Regions from separate parts of the Ruegeria sp. A4 genome, predicted to be linked through region 1. Evidence: riboswitches for the same ligand, from Rfam matches in the RefSeq annotation. Region 1 holds a riboswitch; the other holds the start of a gene.

Evidence for each region. Region 1 has a riboswitch for cobalamin ahead of ACR0E2_RS20245 (DUF4198 domain-containing protein). Riboswitches for the same ligand answer to the same signal wherever they lie in the genome.
Region 2: linked by a shared signal. The riboswitch ahead of ACR0E2_RS00320 (DUF1636 family protein) and the one ahead of ACR0E2_RS20245 (DUF4198 domain-containing protein) in region 1 are both predicted to bind cobalamin.

Annotation. Positions count from the first base shown of each region.
Region 1 covers NZ_JBQGAW010000015.1:11,297-18,661, forward strand. Annotated here, with positions in the region: gene ACR0E2_RS20220 (hypothetical protein) at 1-97, shown strand, start outside; partial or broken gene ACR0E2_RS20225 (energy-coupling factor ABC transporter ATP-binding protein) at 202-783, opposite strand; gene cbiQ (cobalt ECF transporter T component CbiQ) at 849-1,628, opposite strand; gene ACR0E2_RS20235 (cobalt ABC transporter permease) at 1,628-2,203, opposite strand; gene cbiM (cobalt transporter CbiM) at 2,200-2,811, opposite strand; gene ACR0E2_RS20245 (DUF4198 domain-containing protein) at 2,818-3,603, opposite strand; cobalamin riboswitch at 3,735-3,933, opposite strand; gene ACR0E2_RS20250 (ROK family transcriptional regulator) at 4,055-5,179, opposite strand; gene ACR0E2_RS20255 (sugar ABC transporter substrate-binding protein) at 5,431-6,450, shown strand; gene ACR0E2_RS20260 (ABC transporter permease) at 6,559-7,365, shown strand, end outside.
Region 2 covers NZ_JBQGAW010000001.1:66,432-73,796, reverse strand. Annotated here, with positions in the region: gene ACR0E2_RS00345 (hypothetical protein) at 1-624, opposite strand, end outside; gene ACR0E2_RS00340 (TolC family outer membrane protein) at 698-2,116, opposite strand; gene ACR0E2_RS00335 (protein-L-isoaspartate O-methyltransferase family protein) at 2,211-2,864, opposite strand; tRNA gene ACR0E2_RS00330 (tRNA-Cys) at 3,091-3,164, shown strand; gene ACR0E2_RS00325 (SLC13 family permease) at 3,794-5,650, shown strand; cobalamin riboswitch at 5,878-6,084, shown strand; gene ACR0E2_RS00320 (DUF1636 family protein) at 6,177-6,548, shown strand; gene cobW (cobalamin biosynthesis protein CobW) at 6,550-7,365, shown strand, end outside.

The sequences.
Region 1 (7,365 bases):
GCAATCCAGGCAACCTGTGAAACAGGACAGGCGCAGACGTGGATCTTTTCGGGCATGGGCGGTCAAATATGGGCTTATGAGCCGCAGACGCACATAGCCAAGGCCTGACGCCATAAAAGGTTCGCTTTCCGTTTCATGGCGTGGCTCAGGAGGTGTGATTGCCTTTCTGAAACCACCATGTCCAGTTGCCACGAGAACAGGTCAGACCGGCACCAGCTTCCCGTCGCGAAGATCCAGTTCATCAGGCGCCAGTTCCAAGCGGAACGCCGGCGAATGACTGACAAGCAAAATCGCCTGCGGCAACGCGCGCAGGATTTCCAGCAGGCGCGCTTCGTTTTTCGTATCCAACGCATTCGTCGGTTCGTCCAGCAACAGCACTTCGGGCTCCATCGCCAGAACCGTCGCCAGGGTCACCAGCCGTTTTTCTCCGCCCGACAATTTATGGGTAATGCGGTTCTTCAAGTGCATCAGGTCCAGATCGCCCAGAACTTTGTCGACGACGGCAAGTGCTTCGTCACGGGTCTTGCCCAGATTGAGCGGACCAAAAGCAACGTCTTCGGCGACGGTCGGGCAGAACAGCTGATCGTCCGCATCCTGAAATACAAGCCCCACCCGGCGGCGGACCTCATGGAAATCAGCCTCTTCCACGCGTTGCTGACCAAAAACGGTGACGGTGCCCGAACACGGGCGCTGCAGCCCAAGCAAAATCCGCAGGAGCGTCGATTTCCCCGCTCCGTTCGGACCTGTCAGGGACAGGCGCTGCCCCGCGCTCAGGCTCAGGCTGGCCCCGTCCAGAACGGGTGGCTGGCCGGGGTAGGAAAAACAGATGTCTTCAAGCGCGATCAGTGTCATGCGAATTCCAGAATGATCAGACCCAGGCAGAGGCCGCTGAAGCCAGCCGCAAACACAATGTCCGCGCGGGTCAGGGAAAATTCCTGAAGCAACGGCATACGTCCGGAAAACCCCCGGCACTTCATCGCGGCCAGGATGCGTTCCGATCTTTCGATCGCGCGCACAAGCATCATACCCACAAGGTAGCCAAAGCTTCGATATGTGTGCCAGTTTGTTGCTGGCCGAAAACCACGCACCTTCATCGCGGCGCGCAGCCGCAGGTATTCTTCGCGCAAGACCTCGATATAACGGATCGTGAACATCAGCAGGTAAACCAGCTTTTCCGGGCACCGCAGACGATGCAGGGCGTGGCCCAGTGTAACCGGCTCCATCGTCCCGACCATAACCATCAGGGACAGGATCACGGCATTGGCGGTCAAGGCAATCTCGACCGCTTTCCAAAATCCCTGCCAGCTTGCGGGGAATCCCCAAAGCGTGAACATCGGATCCCCGGGCATGGAAAAGGGCAACAGGATCAGCATGAACAGGATGAACCCATCCATCATGGCCATTCGCTTCAACGTCTTTCGCCGCGGCAGACGTGAAACCATCAGAAGCGAAAGCGACACTGTCAGCGCCGCGCAAAGCGCGCCGAGGGATGACAGCGCCACGGTCACGACTGCAAAAACAACTGCCATGACGATCCGCATCCGGGGATCCAGCAGGCTGATCAGACCTTCTGGCCCGTCACCGGCTTCGGACAGCGTTTTTTCCTTGTGCCCCAGAACGTGTGCCATCAGGACGCCAGCTTGCGACGGGCCGCCATGTAAAAGCCCAGACCGAACAGACCAACGATGTACCCAATCCCGCCGAGGATGGTTTGCAGGTCATTCTGTTCGCGATAGGCCGCAATCTCGCGCCTGAGCGGGCGCAATTCGTCACGTACGGCTTTGGCGATAACCTGCTGTTCTTCGGCGCTGAGAGACGCCGCCGAACCGCTGGCCTGCGTCACAGCAGCCGAAGATGAATCACCGTTCTCTGCCGCGGCAACGCCCATGATCCGCGCGACATCTTCGGCAGACATCGTGACTTCGGCCACATGCCCGGCGCCAAGGTCGGCAAAGAAGGTGTGCGCCACGGCCGAGGTCGGCGTGTAGACAAAGAAACCGTCCGTATCCGTGACCGATCGACCCAGCTCGGCCCCATCCGGGCCGGTGACAATGACCTCGGTGCCGCTTGCCAGGTCGCCGTTGGAAAAGCCGATTTCGCCCTCGATGACGTCTCCCGACTCGAAAACGCCGGCTATGACCTTGTGCGCCAGGGCAGGCACAGGTGCACAGCACATGGCCAGTATGACAACCAGATGCTTCATGTGGCTGCTCCTCTGAAAAACAGCTCGGGCTTGACCTTGCGTGCCAACAACACGGCGAACCCGGTCAAAATCGCCTCGATGGCCATGACAGGAATATGGGCGAAGAAAACAAGCTTGGCGGCAGGCAGAAATTCATCCCCCGACAGCGCCAGCGAAAACGCGACCATGCCGGTTGTCGCCGCAATCGCAAACGCGCCGCCGATGCCCCCCCAAATCGCACCTTGCAAAGGCGTTCCACGCGCGATCAGACGACCGAACAACATTCCGGCCACCACCGCGGGAAAGGCGATATTGACGGTGTTGATCCCCAACACCGTCAACCCGCCAAAGCCGAAAAAGACCGCCTGTAGCAAAAGCCCGACGAACAAAGCCGGGAATGCGGCCCAACCAAGCAGCAGCCCGGCCATGCCGTTGAGGATCAGATGGACCGACGACGGACCAATGGGCACGTGGATCAACGATGCCACGAAGAAACTGGCTGACAGCACGCCCGCAGTGGGGATGCGATCAAGATCCAGAGACCTGAGACCCATGGCGATCCCGCCCGCGGCGGCTATGGCGCCGCCAATTACAACCGGGTTGGAAAGGGCTCCGTCGACGATGTGCATTTGGGGTTACTCCAGATCCCAGGCGCGGATCCAGATGACCGCATCCTGGCTGAGTTCTTTGCCCTCATGTTCGGTTGCCGGACCGGAACCAAGGGCGGCGAAACCCCAGTAACCGGCTTTTGGAACGCCGAACGAAAAATACCCGTTGTCGTCAGATATTGCGACCACCGCACCACCCGGCATTGGTGACGCCTTCGGTGCAGAAGCGGCCGAACTTTCCATGTCGGGTTCGGCTGCCATGTATTCGATCTCGATCTCGGCCCCCGCAACCGGCTGACCATCAGCCAGCACACGGCCCGTGAAAGTCGAACCCGCGATGATGTTGGTCGGCTTGTTCAGCGGGATAATCTCGGTCGGCAGACCCACGGGATTCATCCAATCGGTCGGCAATTCGTTGCGGTTCAGGAAGGCTTTGGTGAGCTGTTGGATATAGATGTCTTCGGATTCCTCGTAATAAGGCTGAGGAACCGTCACCAGCACATAGTCGCCCGACCGTTTGACCGGGACACTGCCTTTGAACGCCGCGCCCTCGTTCTGCCCGCCGGTGAACCGGATAGGTTCCAGCGTGTCCAGTAAATCGGTCTTTTCACCGTTGTGGATCACATAGAATTCCTGCGGCTTTTCAAGATCCATGACATGGCCATTCTCGAACGGATGCCAGAAAATCAGTTTGACCGGTACATCGCCCGGTTTCTCGATCATGGTGTCGGTGGTGTATTCCAAAAGGAAATGCGCATTTGCTATGGCAGGAAGAGCCATCGCGGCAGCGGCTGCGCTGAGCAGCGTTTTCATGAACAGTCGTCCTTGTCCCGTCGCGCCAATCCCGGCGCGAAATTCGTTTTGACCACGGGACATTCAACGCCAAATTACCCTTTCAGGCATCCTGGTCCGACGCACATCCCGTCGTCGATTAGGAGTGCCCGTTAGAGGGCACATGTCCGGCAGGTATCCTGACTTGCGGGTCAAAGCGTTGGACCGGCCTTCCCGGGCAAACCCCAGTGGCGTTTCAGCCCTGCTCGTCGCTTACAGTTGCGGGTGCAGTTGCGGATTTGGGCCAGAGCCCGCACCGCATTCCCTATTGATTCCAGAGCAAGCCCCGGAACCGGACATGCCGAGCGGCTTGCCAGACAACTCAGCCTTCCGTCAACGAAAATGTGTTACGGCCATCGAAAATATTGAGCTCGGCAGTTTGCGAGAGTGAACCAGTTTGTGAAACGTCCAAGGCGGCAGGGTTCGTTCCTGTCTAAGCTTCTGAAAGATACCTCTCCGACAAGGGCAGGCTTGCCGCGCCCAAAGAGCGTGCTTCCGGGCCTACGGTTCCTGCCAGCACAACGGGGCGCTCGAGCCCAGTCATGTTCAGCTCGGACAGTTTGTCTTCCACCATTTCAACCAAACGCGCCTTGATGTCCTGCGGCATCCAGCCGTCAATCTTCACGCATTCGAAATCTATCAGGCTACAGGATGAGACAATCGCATGGGCAATCCCGCTTGCCGTCCGTTTCAACCAGTTTTCCAGTTGAACGTTTGGCACATCCCAACGCTGGGTCGTTTCCCAGATGGAATGCGACGTGACACCTGCCGTGGTGATTGCACGCTCGAGCACGTAAAGGCTGGCCACATCGATGAGCGGTCTGACACCGCCCGCGCCATCGGGCACAGGCAAGGGGCCGATTGCCCCCGCGTTTCCACGCCCCGAAAAGATCGCGCCATTGAGGACCACACCGCCGCCAATGAAAAACCCGATATAGAAGTACAGGAAATCCCTTGGCCCATCAGCCGGACCGAATACCAATTCCGCCCCACAAGCCGCAGTGGCGTCATTTTGCAGGAATACCGGAATATCGAGGCGACGCGCCAGGTCAGCCTTCAGGTCTGATACGCGCCACGGGTCCATTTCTTCCTGAGGAACCTGAAGGGTCTGGGCCCAGTCCCACAGATAGAACGGCATGGCAATTCCAAGACCCGCAATCCTGCCTTTGGCCTCGGGCGACATGGATGACATCATTTTGCCCAGACTCTCAGTGGAAAACTCCAAAGTGGCCTTCGGCGTTGGATAGTCATAGGTTCGCCGCTCGCGCTGCCGCACATTTCCGACAAAGTCAGTCAAAACCAGCTCGGTACTGCGGCGCCCGACCTTGAGCCCAAAGAAAAACGCACCATCCGGGTTGAGGCGCATGGGAACGGAAGGTTGCCCGACTTTCCCGCGGACCGGCTCGCCGCGCAACAGCAAACCATCCTTCTCCAACAGCCGCATGATGACGGAAACGGTTTGTGCCGACAGTCCGGTCATGCGCGCGATCTCGGACTTCGCAAGGGCCTGATGACGCCGGACAAGCGACAACACCAGCCGTTCGTTCCGGGCCCGCATCCCGCTTTGGTTGGTTCCGCGCACCTCTGACCCGTGCAGGCCAATCGAATTTTTCCGAGATGAATTTTCAGGCACGACCACCCCTTTCCTGCTGAAGAATGAGAAAGCCCGCCCGCACTGTCAATAATAAATAAGAGTGATTTATTTATTGACTCAAATTTCGAATCTTGTGATTGTTTCTTATGGGATCAGGGATTTTGCCTGATCGCCCTCGTGCCCGTTCGGCACAGGAAAACCTGGGAGGATAATCGATGAAACTTGCAAGACTTGCGGGTGCTGCTGCGCTCGGGGTTACTGCCATGGCTGGCAGTGCAATGGCGGAAGGCGAAACCGTTTGTCTGATTACCAAGACGGACACCAACCCGTTCTTTGTCAAAATGAAGGAAGGTGCGACAGCGAAAGCGGAAGAGCTGGGAATGACGCTCAAAGCCTTTGCGGGCAAAGTTGACGGTGACCATGAAACGCAGGTGCAAGCCATTGAGACCTGCATTCTGGACGGCGCCAAAGGCATTCTGCTGACGGCCTCGGACACATCATCCATCGTTCCGGCCGTGAAGCAGGCGCGGGATGCAGGGGTTCTGGTTATCGCTCTGGATACGCCGCTGGAACCCATTGACTCGGCTGACGCAACGTTTGCCACGGACAATTTCCTTGCCGGGCTGCTGATTGGACAATGGGCCAAAGCCACGCTGGGCGACGCAGCCAACGACGCGAAAATTGCGACATTGGACCTTGCCGTCAGCCAGCCGACAGTGGACGTGCTGCGCAATCAGGGCTTCCTGCAAGGCTTTGGTGTCGATCTGGCGGACCCGAACGTAATCGGTGATGAAGATGACCCCCGTCTTGTCGGAAGTGATGTCACTGCCGGCAACGAAGAAGGTGGTCGCCGCGCGATGGAAAACCTTCTGGCCAAGGATCCGACGATCAACGTTGTTCACACCATCAACGAGCCTGCCGCGGCAGGCGCCTACGAGGCGCTGAAAGCCATCGGGCGCGAAAATGACGTGCTCATCGTTTCCGTGGACGGAGGCTGCCCGGGTGTCCAAAACGTTGCCGATGGTGTTATCGGCGCGACGTCGCAGCAATACCCGCTGTTGATGGCATCGCTGGGTGTTGAAGCCGTCAAGAAATGGGCGGACGAAGGCGTGAAGCCTGAAAACACGCCTGGCAAGGATTTCTTTGACACCGGCGTAGCGCTTGTAACGGACAAGCCTGCCGAAGGCGTCGAGTCGATCTCGGTCAAAGAAGGCATGGACCTCTGCTGGGGTTAACCTGACCACCCGGAGGGCCGCAGAGGGCGGCCTTCCGCATTTCAAACCACCCATTCGCCCGAAAACTTGCTAAAGTCGTCAGTAACCTGACGCTTTGGGGGAACCTTTATGTCCGATACTTCACGACGATCAGACGACTTCGAAGCCGCTGCAAAAGGCAGCCCGGAACAGATTGCCGAATTTGACGATCACCACCGCGGGTTTGTCGGAACGGTTCAGCATTTTCTGCATGTGAACCCCTCTTTGGTGCCGCTGATCGTTCTTGTGGCTGCCATCGTCATTTTCGGGGCTTTGCTGGGCTCCAAGTTCTTCTCGCCATTCGCGCTGACCCTGATCCTGCAACAGGTTCAGATCGTCGGGATCGTGGCGGCGGCGCAAAGCCTCGTCATCCTGACCGCCGGTATCGATCTGAGCGTCGGAGCAATCATGGTGATGTCGTCGGTTGTCATGGGACAGTTCACCTTCCGACATGGGCTGCCGCCAACGGTCGCGATTGTTTGCGGCCTTTTCGTTGGCACCGCAATCGGTGCGGTGAACGGGTATCTGGTCAGCCGCATCAAACTGCCGCCGTTCATCGTGACGCTTGGCATGTGGCAAATCGTTCTTGCGGCGAACTTCCTGTATTCTCAGAACGAAACAATCCGGTCGCAGGAGATCGAAGAAAACGCCGCGATTCTGCAACTTTTCGGGGCCAAGTTCAACGTGGGCGGGGCGGTATTCACCGTCGGCGTGATCTTCATGCTGGTGCTGATCCTCGGGCTTTCCTACGCCCTTCGTCACACCGCATGGGGAAGGCATGTTTACGCGGTCGGTGATGATCCGGAAGCCGCCGAGTTGTCCGGTGTCAATGTGCATCGCACGCTGATGTCGGTTTACATGCTGTCCGGGCTGATCTGCGCCTTCGCGGGATGGGCT
Region 2 (7,365 bases), on a different contig from region 1:
CGTTGTCGAAACGTCTTCAACGACTTCAGTGGCACGATCGGATTCAGCCGGTCGTCCCGCCCGGATGAACTCTGCGTTTTGTATCGAAGCGGACTCGGGCTGAGGATCGTCCGTATCTTCCTGATCAGTCAGAACGACGGTCCTTGCGGCCGCAAACTCCTCTTCGACGTTCCACGGTAGGGAATGCGTCGGTGTGCCGGAATAGGCGTCTGCGCTGTCGCCATCCGGCTCCCATTGATCCTCGGTTTGCGCAATCGCCGCTTCCAGCGCTTCGATCTTGGCACTCAGGCTGATCGCGGGATCATCGGTTGAGCCGGTTTCCGCGGAATGTCCCTCAGTCGCGTCATCCGCAGTGTTGGCAGGATCACCTGCCCTGACGATGTCGCAGGCACGCAGCAGCATCGGCTTGGCCGAGTCGGCAACATCAGCAGACGGCTTGGCGGGCGTGATCTCGGGCTGAGCAGGTTTGCTGATGCGCAGCGCGTCCGTCAGCACCAAACGCCCCGGCTTGCGCGTTGCACCCTGTTGATCCGAGGAGGATTTACCGCGACTGTCTTCACTGACCAGACGTTTGACCGAAGACAGAACGTCTTCGATCCCTGCTTTCACGACATTATCAGACATTGTTCTCTACCGCTCTATCGTTGGATCGAGTGTAGCCAAACAATCCGAGCCCTACAACAAATAGTATTGCCGGTTAGTCCCGACGCAACGCTTTGAGGACTCGATCCAGATCCTTGCTCTGTTTGCTGACACGCGCGGGGGCTTTCTTGACCAGATTATAGTACAAAGTCGGGTCATAAATCTGAACCGCCAGGCCAAGACGTTCTGCCGTCAAAAGGCCCTGCGCCTGCAACAGCTGATACGCTGCGCGCGATCGTTCCGTTCGCGACGCCACTTCGGCCAGCTGCGCGTCCAGCAAATCCTGCTGAGCATTCAGAACGTCCAAAGTGGTCCGGGCACCCAAGGTCGCTTCTTCCCTGATGCCGTCAAATGCAACCTGTGATGCACGAACCCGTTCCGTCGACGCCCTGAGGCTGGCACTGGCTGCCTGGAACGCTGCATACCGGTCCGTAACGCCCTGTGTGATATTCTTTTGTACGTTCAGAAGATTCGCACGAGACGCATCCCGGTTTGCCATAGCGCGCCGCACATTCGCGGCCAACCGGCCACCGGCGTAAATCGGCTGTGTAAAGTCCAGCGACACGGTCGCGTCATTCACATAGTCGTTGTTGTCATAGCTTTCACGCACACCCGCATCAGCATTCAAACTGACATTCGGCCCAAGGTTGGCCCGCTGCTGCTGTACAATCAGATCAAAAGCGCGGACTTGATGCTGCGCCGACAGAATCGCCGGGTGGTTGCGTTGCGCGAGGCTAATCGCTTCTGCCTCGCTCCGTGGAAGATTGGGCAGGCTGGGTTGACCGGCCGTCCTCCCTGGCGCCTTGCCGACCGCATTGACATACTCAGCCTGCGCAATGCTCAGTTCACCACGAGCGACCGCCAGATCAGCCTGAGAACTTGCCAACTGCGCCTCGGAAAGCGCCACGTCCGTACGCGTCACTTCGCCAACTTCGAAGCGATCATTTGATGCGCGAAGCTCTTCCGCCGAAACATCCACGTTGTTCTGGCGAATTGCGACTGTTTCTTCCTGTAGCAGCACGCCCAGGTAAGCATTTGCAGCGCGGATGAGCACCTGTTGCTCAATGTCGATCAAGGTTTGCCGGGTCGACAGAACCGTCTCCTGCGCCGATTGCTTGCCCAGAACCGAAGCGCCACCATCATACAGAAGCTGAGTTAGCCCCAGACCGGTGAAAAACCGGGACGGCTCGGTCGTTGTGACCACATTGCTGGTCCGAGACCGGGTATAATCCTGGCTGACCTGTACAGTCCAGTTGATGATCGGTCGCAACGCGGAAAGCGCGATCGCCACATCTTCATCTGCCGCGCGCAGCAGCGCCCGGTTCTGCTCCAGCAAGCCGCTTGTATTATACGCGCCGATGAAGGCGTCTGTTATGTTGTCAGCCCACGCCGGACGCCCTGGCATAACGCTGATGGCAAGTCCTGCGGTCACTGCGAATGCCCTGACCAGCTTGCCTGTCGCTGAACCACGCATACCGAAATCCTCTCAAACGAAATTACACTGCCCTGAAGGCAGTTTGCGGTCTTCTTTTCAACTAATCAAGGCGCCAGCAGAATCTATCGGCGAACTATAGCGAAAATGCACACTCCGCCGAAAAGCTCTCTAGTATCGGTGCACTGGCGTTGAACGCATCCCGCCAGCTGACCCGGCCTCCGGTCTTTCGACCGATCCGCACGGTTCCAAGATTGCCTTCAACAAACAGGCATGCAATCCGGCCATGTTCCTTGAGCTGATCCAACAGAGCGTCGGGAATCCGTTCAACACCGCCCTGCACCATGATCGCATCGTAAGGACCGTGCTCAGCCGCACCCTGATCCAAAGGACCGACGTGGATAATGGCATTGTCCACATCGGCCTCAGCCAACAGGCTTTGCGCCTCGGACGCCAACGAGTCGTCGCTTTCCACACCAACAACCAACTGGGCCATGCGCGCGGCAACCGCAGTGGAATACCCCGTCGCCGGAGCGATATCGAGAATCATCTCGTCGTTCGAAATGTTGAGCGCATCCAGCATTTTAGCAAGCGTTCTCGGCTCGAGCATACAGCGCCCGTTGCCCAGATCGATCACACTGTCGGCATAGGCGGCCTCACGCTGTGCGTCAGGCACGAAGTTTTCGCGCGGGACGTTCAGCATCGCCTCAATGATCGGAAACTTTGTAACATCCGAAGGTCGGATTTGCGTATCAACCATAGTGCGGCGCCGGGCAGCGAAATCTGTCATAGGATCTCTCGAGTCATTCCCAAAGTTACCCGGCTTTTGCCACATCCTAAACTGCCCAGCAACGGCCCTGTTGACGCAACCCCCCCCGCGCCTGTGCATTTGCGGTTGCGGGCTTCGGCAAATTTCAATCTCGTCGACAAAATTGCGCGCAATCCTCTAGACGCCCCTTGGGAAAGCTGCTAAAACCCCACGCACACCACAGCAAGTATTTGATTTTACTTGAAAAGGCGAGTTGGCGGAGTGGTGACGCAGCGGATTGCAAATCCGTGTACACCGGTTCGATTCCGGTACTCGCCTCCAATACCTCCAATGACCTGCGGTACTTTGTCTTTCTTCGAGGTCCAGTATCCAACCAAAACTTGGATTTTTCGTGTTTCGATCTGGTTCTGTTCCATCCGACTGCGAGCATTCTTGGCATATGCCGCCAGCTTGCGTTCAGGCAACACCTCGCCGTACTTCCTTGGCATCTTCATCTCGAAATGATCAGAATTGGTGACCTGAACCATTTGTACGACCCGTTTAGGTGTATACCATTCTTGTGGGCAGCTTGCGATCAGGGACGGCCAAGCTGGCCCTTTGCGCGGTTCAGGCAGCGGCAGAATGGTTCTGCAAACAAAGCTGTCGGACTGTCTGTCGTCCATGGCTGGAATTGACCTGCCATTGCCTATGCTGCTTCGACCTGGTTGGAACGGCATCGCACCCGCACGAAACGTGCAGGCTACTTCATGCAATTTGGCCTATCCTTCTTTCTGACGTGTTCGTCAAAACGGGCCTCCGAAGGCATTGCTCACACAGCAACCTCTCAGCAACATTATGTCTCAACACCGCCAAAAAACGAAACTTCATGACAATCCGGGAAGGATGAACTAGGACTCTAACAAAGAAAAAGTTCTGGACGTATTGTGGAACACATTGCCTTTACCTTCGAGATGGGGGTCGTTTGCACCCTGCTGGCTTTCACCGTTTTTCTGTTCGTTTCCGAGATCATAAGGATCGACCTTTCCGCCATATTGGTTCTGGTTCTCATAGGCTTGCTCAGCTACGCGCCCGGGCTGGGAAATCTGGCGGATGTCACCCTTCTGTTCGACGGCTTCGCATCCAATGCCGTCATCTCGATCATTGCGGTCATGATCGTCGGGGCCGGTCTGGACAAGACGGGGATCATGAACAAGGTGGCCGCCGTCATCCTCAAATACGGCGGCAAATCCGAAGGCAGGGTTGTACCAATCATATCCGGCACCGTTGGCGTCATATCCTCGTTCATGCAGAATGTCGGCGCCGCTGCTCTGTTTCTGCCGGTTGTCAGCCGAATTTCCACACGGTCAGGCATACCGCTGTCGCGCCTGCTCATGCCGATGGGATTCTGCGCCATTTTGGGCGGCACGATGACGATGGTCGGGTCGTCTCCTCTCATCCTGCTGAACGATCTGATCCTGACGGCAAATGAAAGCCTGCCGGCCTCTCAGAAAATGGAGCCCTTCGGCCTGTTCTCGGTCACGCCGATCGGTGCGGTTCTGATCCTGACGGGAATTGGTTACTTTCTGCTGTTGGGACGCTGGGTTTTGCCCGAGGCTGAAGGACCTGACAATACGGGTACCGGACAAGGGACACAGGAATACCTGCAAAGGGTTTATGGCCTCAAAGCCGATGTGTTCGAAGTCGTGGTGCCCGAGGACAGCCCTTTGGTCGGCGAGATCCTGGCCGACATCAACCACGAAAACCACCTGTACATCATTTCCACCTTCTATCGCGGCAAAACCTCGATGGTTCAGGTTTTGACAGCGGAAATAGCAGCGCCGTGTCGGCTGGCCATCGTCGGCCGCCGTTGGGAGGTCGAGAAGTTCGCCGAGAAATACGGGCTGACCGTTCTTCCGGATTTGGACATTTTCGTCGAAGAGTTCGCCCCAACCAATGCAGGCGTGGCCGAGGTGGTCATCACGCCCGACAGCAAGCTGATCGGCAAATGCCCCCGCGAGCTTTTGTTTCGCAAGACCTACGGGATGTCGTTGCTGGCCATTCACCGCGGCGAAGAGACGCTGAGCCATGTCGAGACCGAGGATCACGAATCCACTCAGATCGGGCTGGAAAAGTTTCAGGCGGGTGACATGCTTGTGGCGCATACCAGATGGGACAACCTGATGCGGATCAAACGAGATCCGGATTTCGTCGTTGTGACGACGGACTTTCCCCAGGACGAGCTGAGGCCGCAAAAAGTCGGCTGGGCCCTGGTATTCTTCGCCATTTCGCTGTCGTTGATCCTGTTCACGGACGTCCGGCTTTCACTCTGTCTTCTTACCGGCGCGGTGGGCATGATGCTGACCCGTGTGCTCAGCGTGGACGAGGCGTACCGCGCGGTCGGATGGAACACCGTATTCCTGCTCGCTTGCCTTATACCTTTGGGACAAGCCGTGCAGAACACAGGCACGGCCGCGTGGATCGCCCAGCAGATCATGATAATTCTGGACGGCTGGCCGCTCTGGTCGCTGCAAACCGGCATCGCCATTCTGGCGACGGCCTTTTCTTTGGTCATGTCCAACGTGGGGGCCACGGTTCTGCTGGTGCCTCTGGCGGTATCGATTGCGGTGGCGGCGGGTGGAAACCCGGCCGTCTTTGCCCTGACGGTCGCCATATCGACATCGAACAGCTTCATCATCCCAACCCATCAGGTAAACGCGTTGATCATGGGGCCGGCCGGATACAAGGTGATGGATTTCGTCCGCTCCGGCGGAATAATGACGGCGCTGTTTCTGGTCGTCTCGCTGCTCATGATCAACGTCATCTATTAGCGCAAGAGGATCCGGGGTGTTCGGTGGTCTTTTCCCATCATCTGGACAGGTACAGTCAAGGCACCCGTCCACGATGGTCTACGCCCCTTGCTGAGATACCGTTCGTCGCCCGGCCCATCTCGGGCTGGAGCCCGGCACACCATGCCGCCCATCGACGCCCACAGGTCGCTTTCCATGCCTCTGCATCATTCTTGCACGCGACTCGCTTGACAAGCAGGCCAGCGGTGCCGCATGTCCCTTTCGTTGGTGTCGGTGACAGCCGATGAAAAGGGAATGCGTCAACGGTCTTGCCGCCAAACGCAGCCGCCCCCGCGACCGTGAACGGAGAGGATGCCCAATGCCACTGGCCCGAAAGCCGGGAAGGCGGGACATCCGACAGAGGCCCGCCTCTGGCATCCGCAAGCCGGGAGACCTGCCAACAACCGAAGTTGAAACCGGGCGGGGTGTTCCGGTGTCGGGTCCATGACCAATCGTGGCCCGCATGAAACCCCGTCCCCCGCGAAGAGGATTTGGGGGGATGAGAGACATGACCGAGACCGCACCAGTCGAGTTGCTGGTCTGTACCACCTGCCGTCGCGGCCTGCCTGTCGAAGATGACGCGCAACGCCCGGGCGCTTTGTTGCACAAGGCCCTGGAACAGGCAGACCTGCCCGACGGTGTCACCCTGAAAGCCGTTGAATGCCTGTCAAACTGCGATCAAGGCTGTTCGATCGTGTTGCGCGGGCCGGGCCGCTGGACCTTCGTGTATGAAAACCTGAACGAAACAGATCATGTCGACGTCATCGTCGACGGCGCGACCAAGTATCTGGCCACTGAAGATGGTTTGGTGAAATGGCGCGAACGCCCCGAACATTTTCGCAAGAACTGTGCCTCGCGCATTCCCCCGATTGGAGCCTGACATGTCGAACCTGGAAAAACTCCCCGTCACAGTGATCACCGGCTTTCTGGGCTCGGGCAAGACCACTTTGGTGCGTCACCTGATGCAGAACCCACAGGGCAAGCGCCTTGCTGTCGTGGTCAACGAGTTCGGCGATGTAGGCGTCGATGGCGACATCCTGAAATCCTGCGCCATTCCTGATTGCCCGGCGGAAAACATCATGGAACTGGCAAATGGCTGCATCTGCTGCACCGTGGCAGATGATTTCATTCCCACCATCGAGGCCCTGATGGCGTTGGAGCCGCGCCCGGATCACATCCTGATCGAAACCAGCGGTCTGGCCCTGCCGAAACCGCTGCTCAAGGCATTCGACTGGCCTGACATCCGCTCGAAGATCACCGTCGACGGCGTGATCGCTCTGGCCGATGCCGAGGCTGTGGCCGCAGGTCGTTTCGCGCCCAATGTCGAAGCGGTGGACGCCCAGCGCATGGCCGATGACTCGATCGACCACGAAACGCCCCTGTCCGAGGTGTTCGAGGATCAGATCTCGTGCGCCGACATCATCCTGCTGACCAAGCCCGACCTCGCCGGCCCCGAAGGCGTGGCCAAAGCGCGCGAGATCATCGCCGCCGAGGCGCCGCGCCCCCTGCCCGTCGTCGAAGTGGCCGAAGGTGCCGTGGACGTGCGCGTTGTGCTGGGTCTGGAAGCCGCCGCCGAGGATGACATGGACGCCCGACCCTCGCATCACGACGGCCATCACGATCACGAGCATGACGATTTCGAAAGCATCATCGTCGAGCTGCCCGAGCAGACCGAACCGGCCCAACTGGTCGCCAAT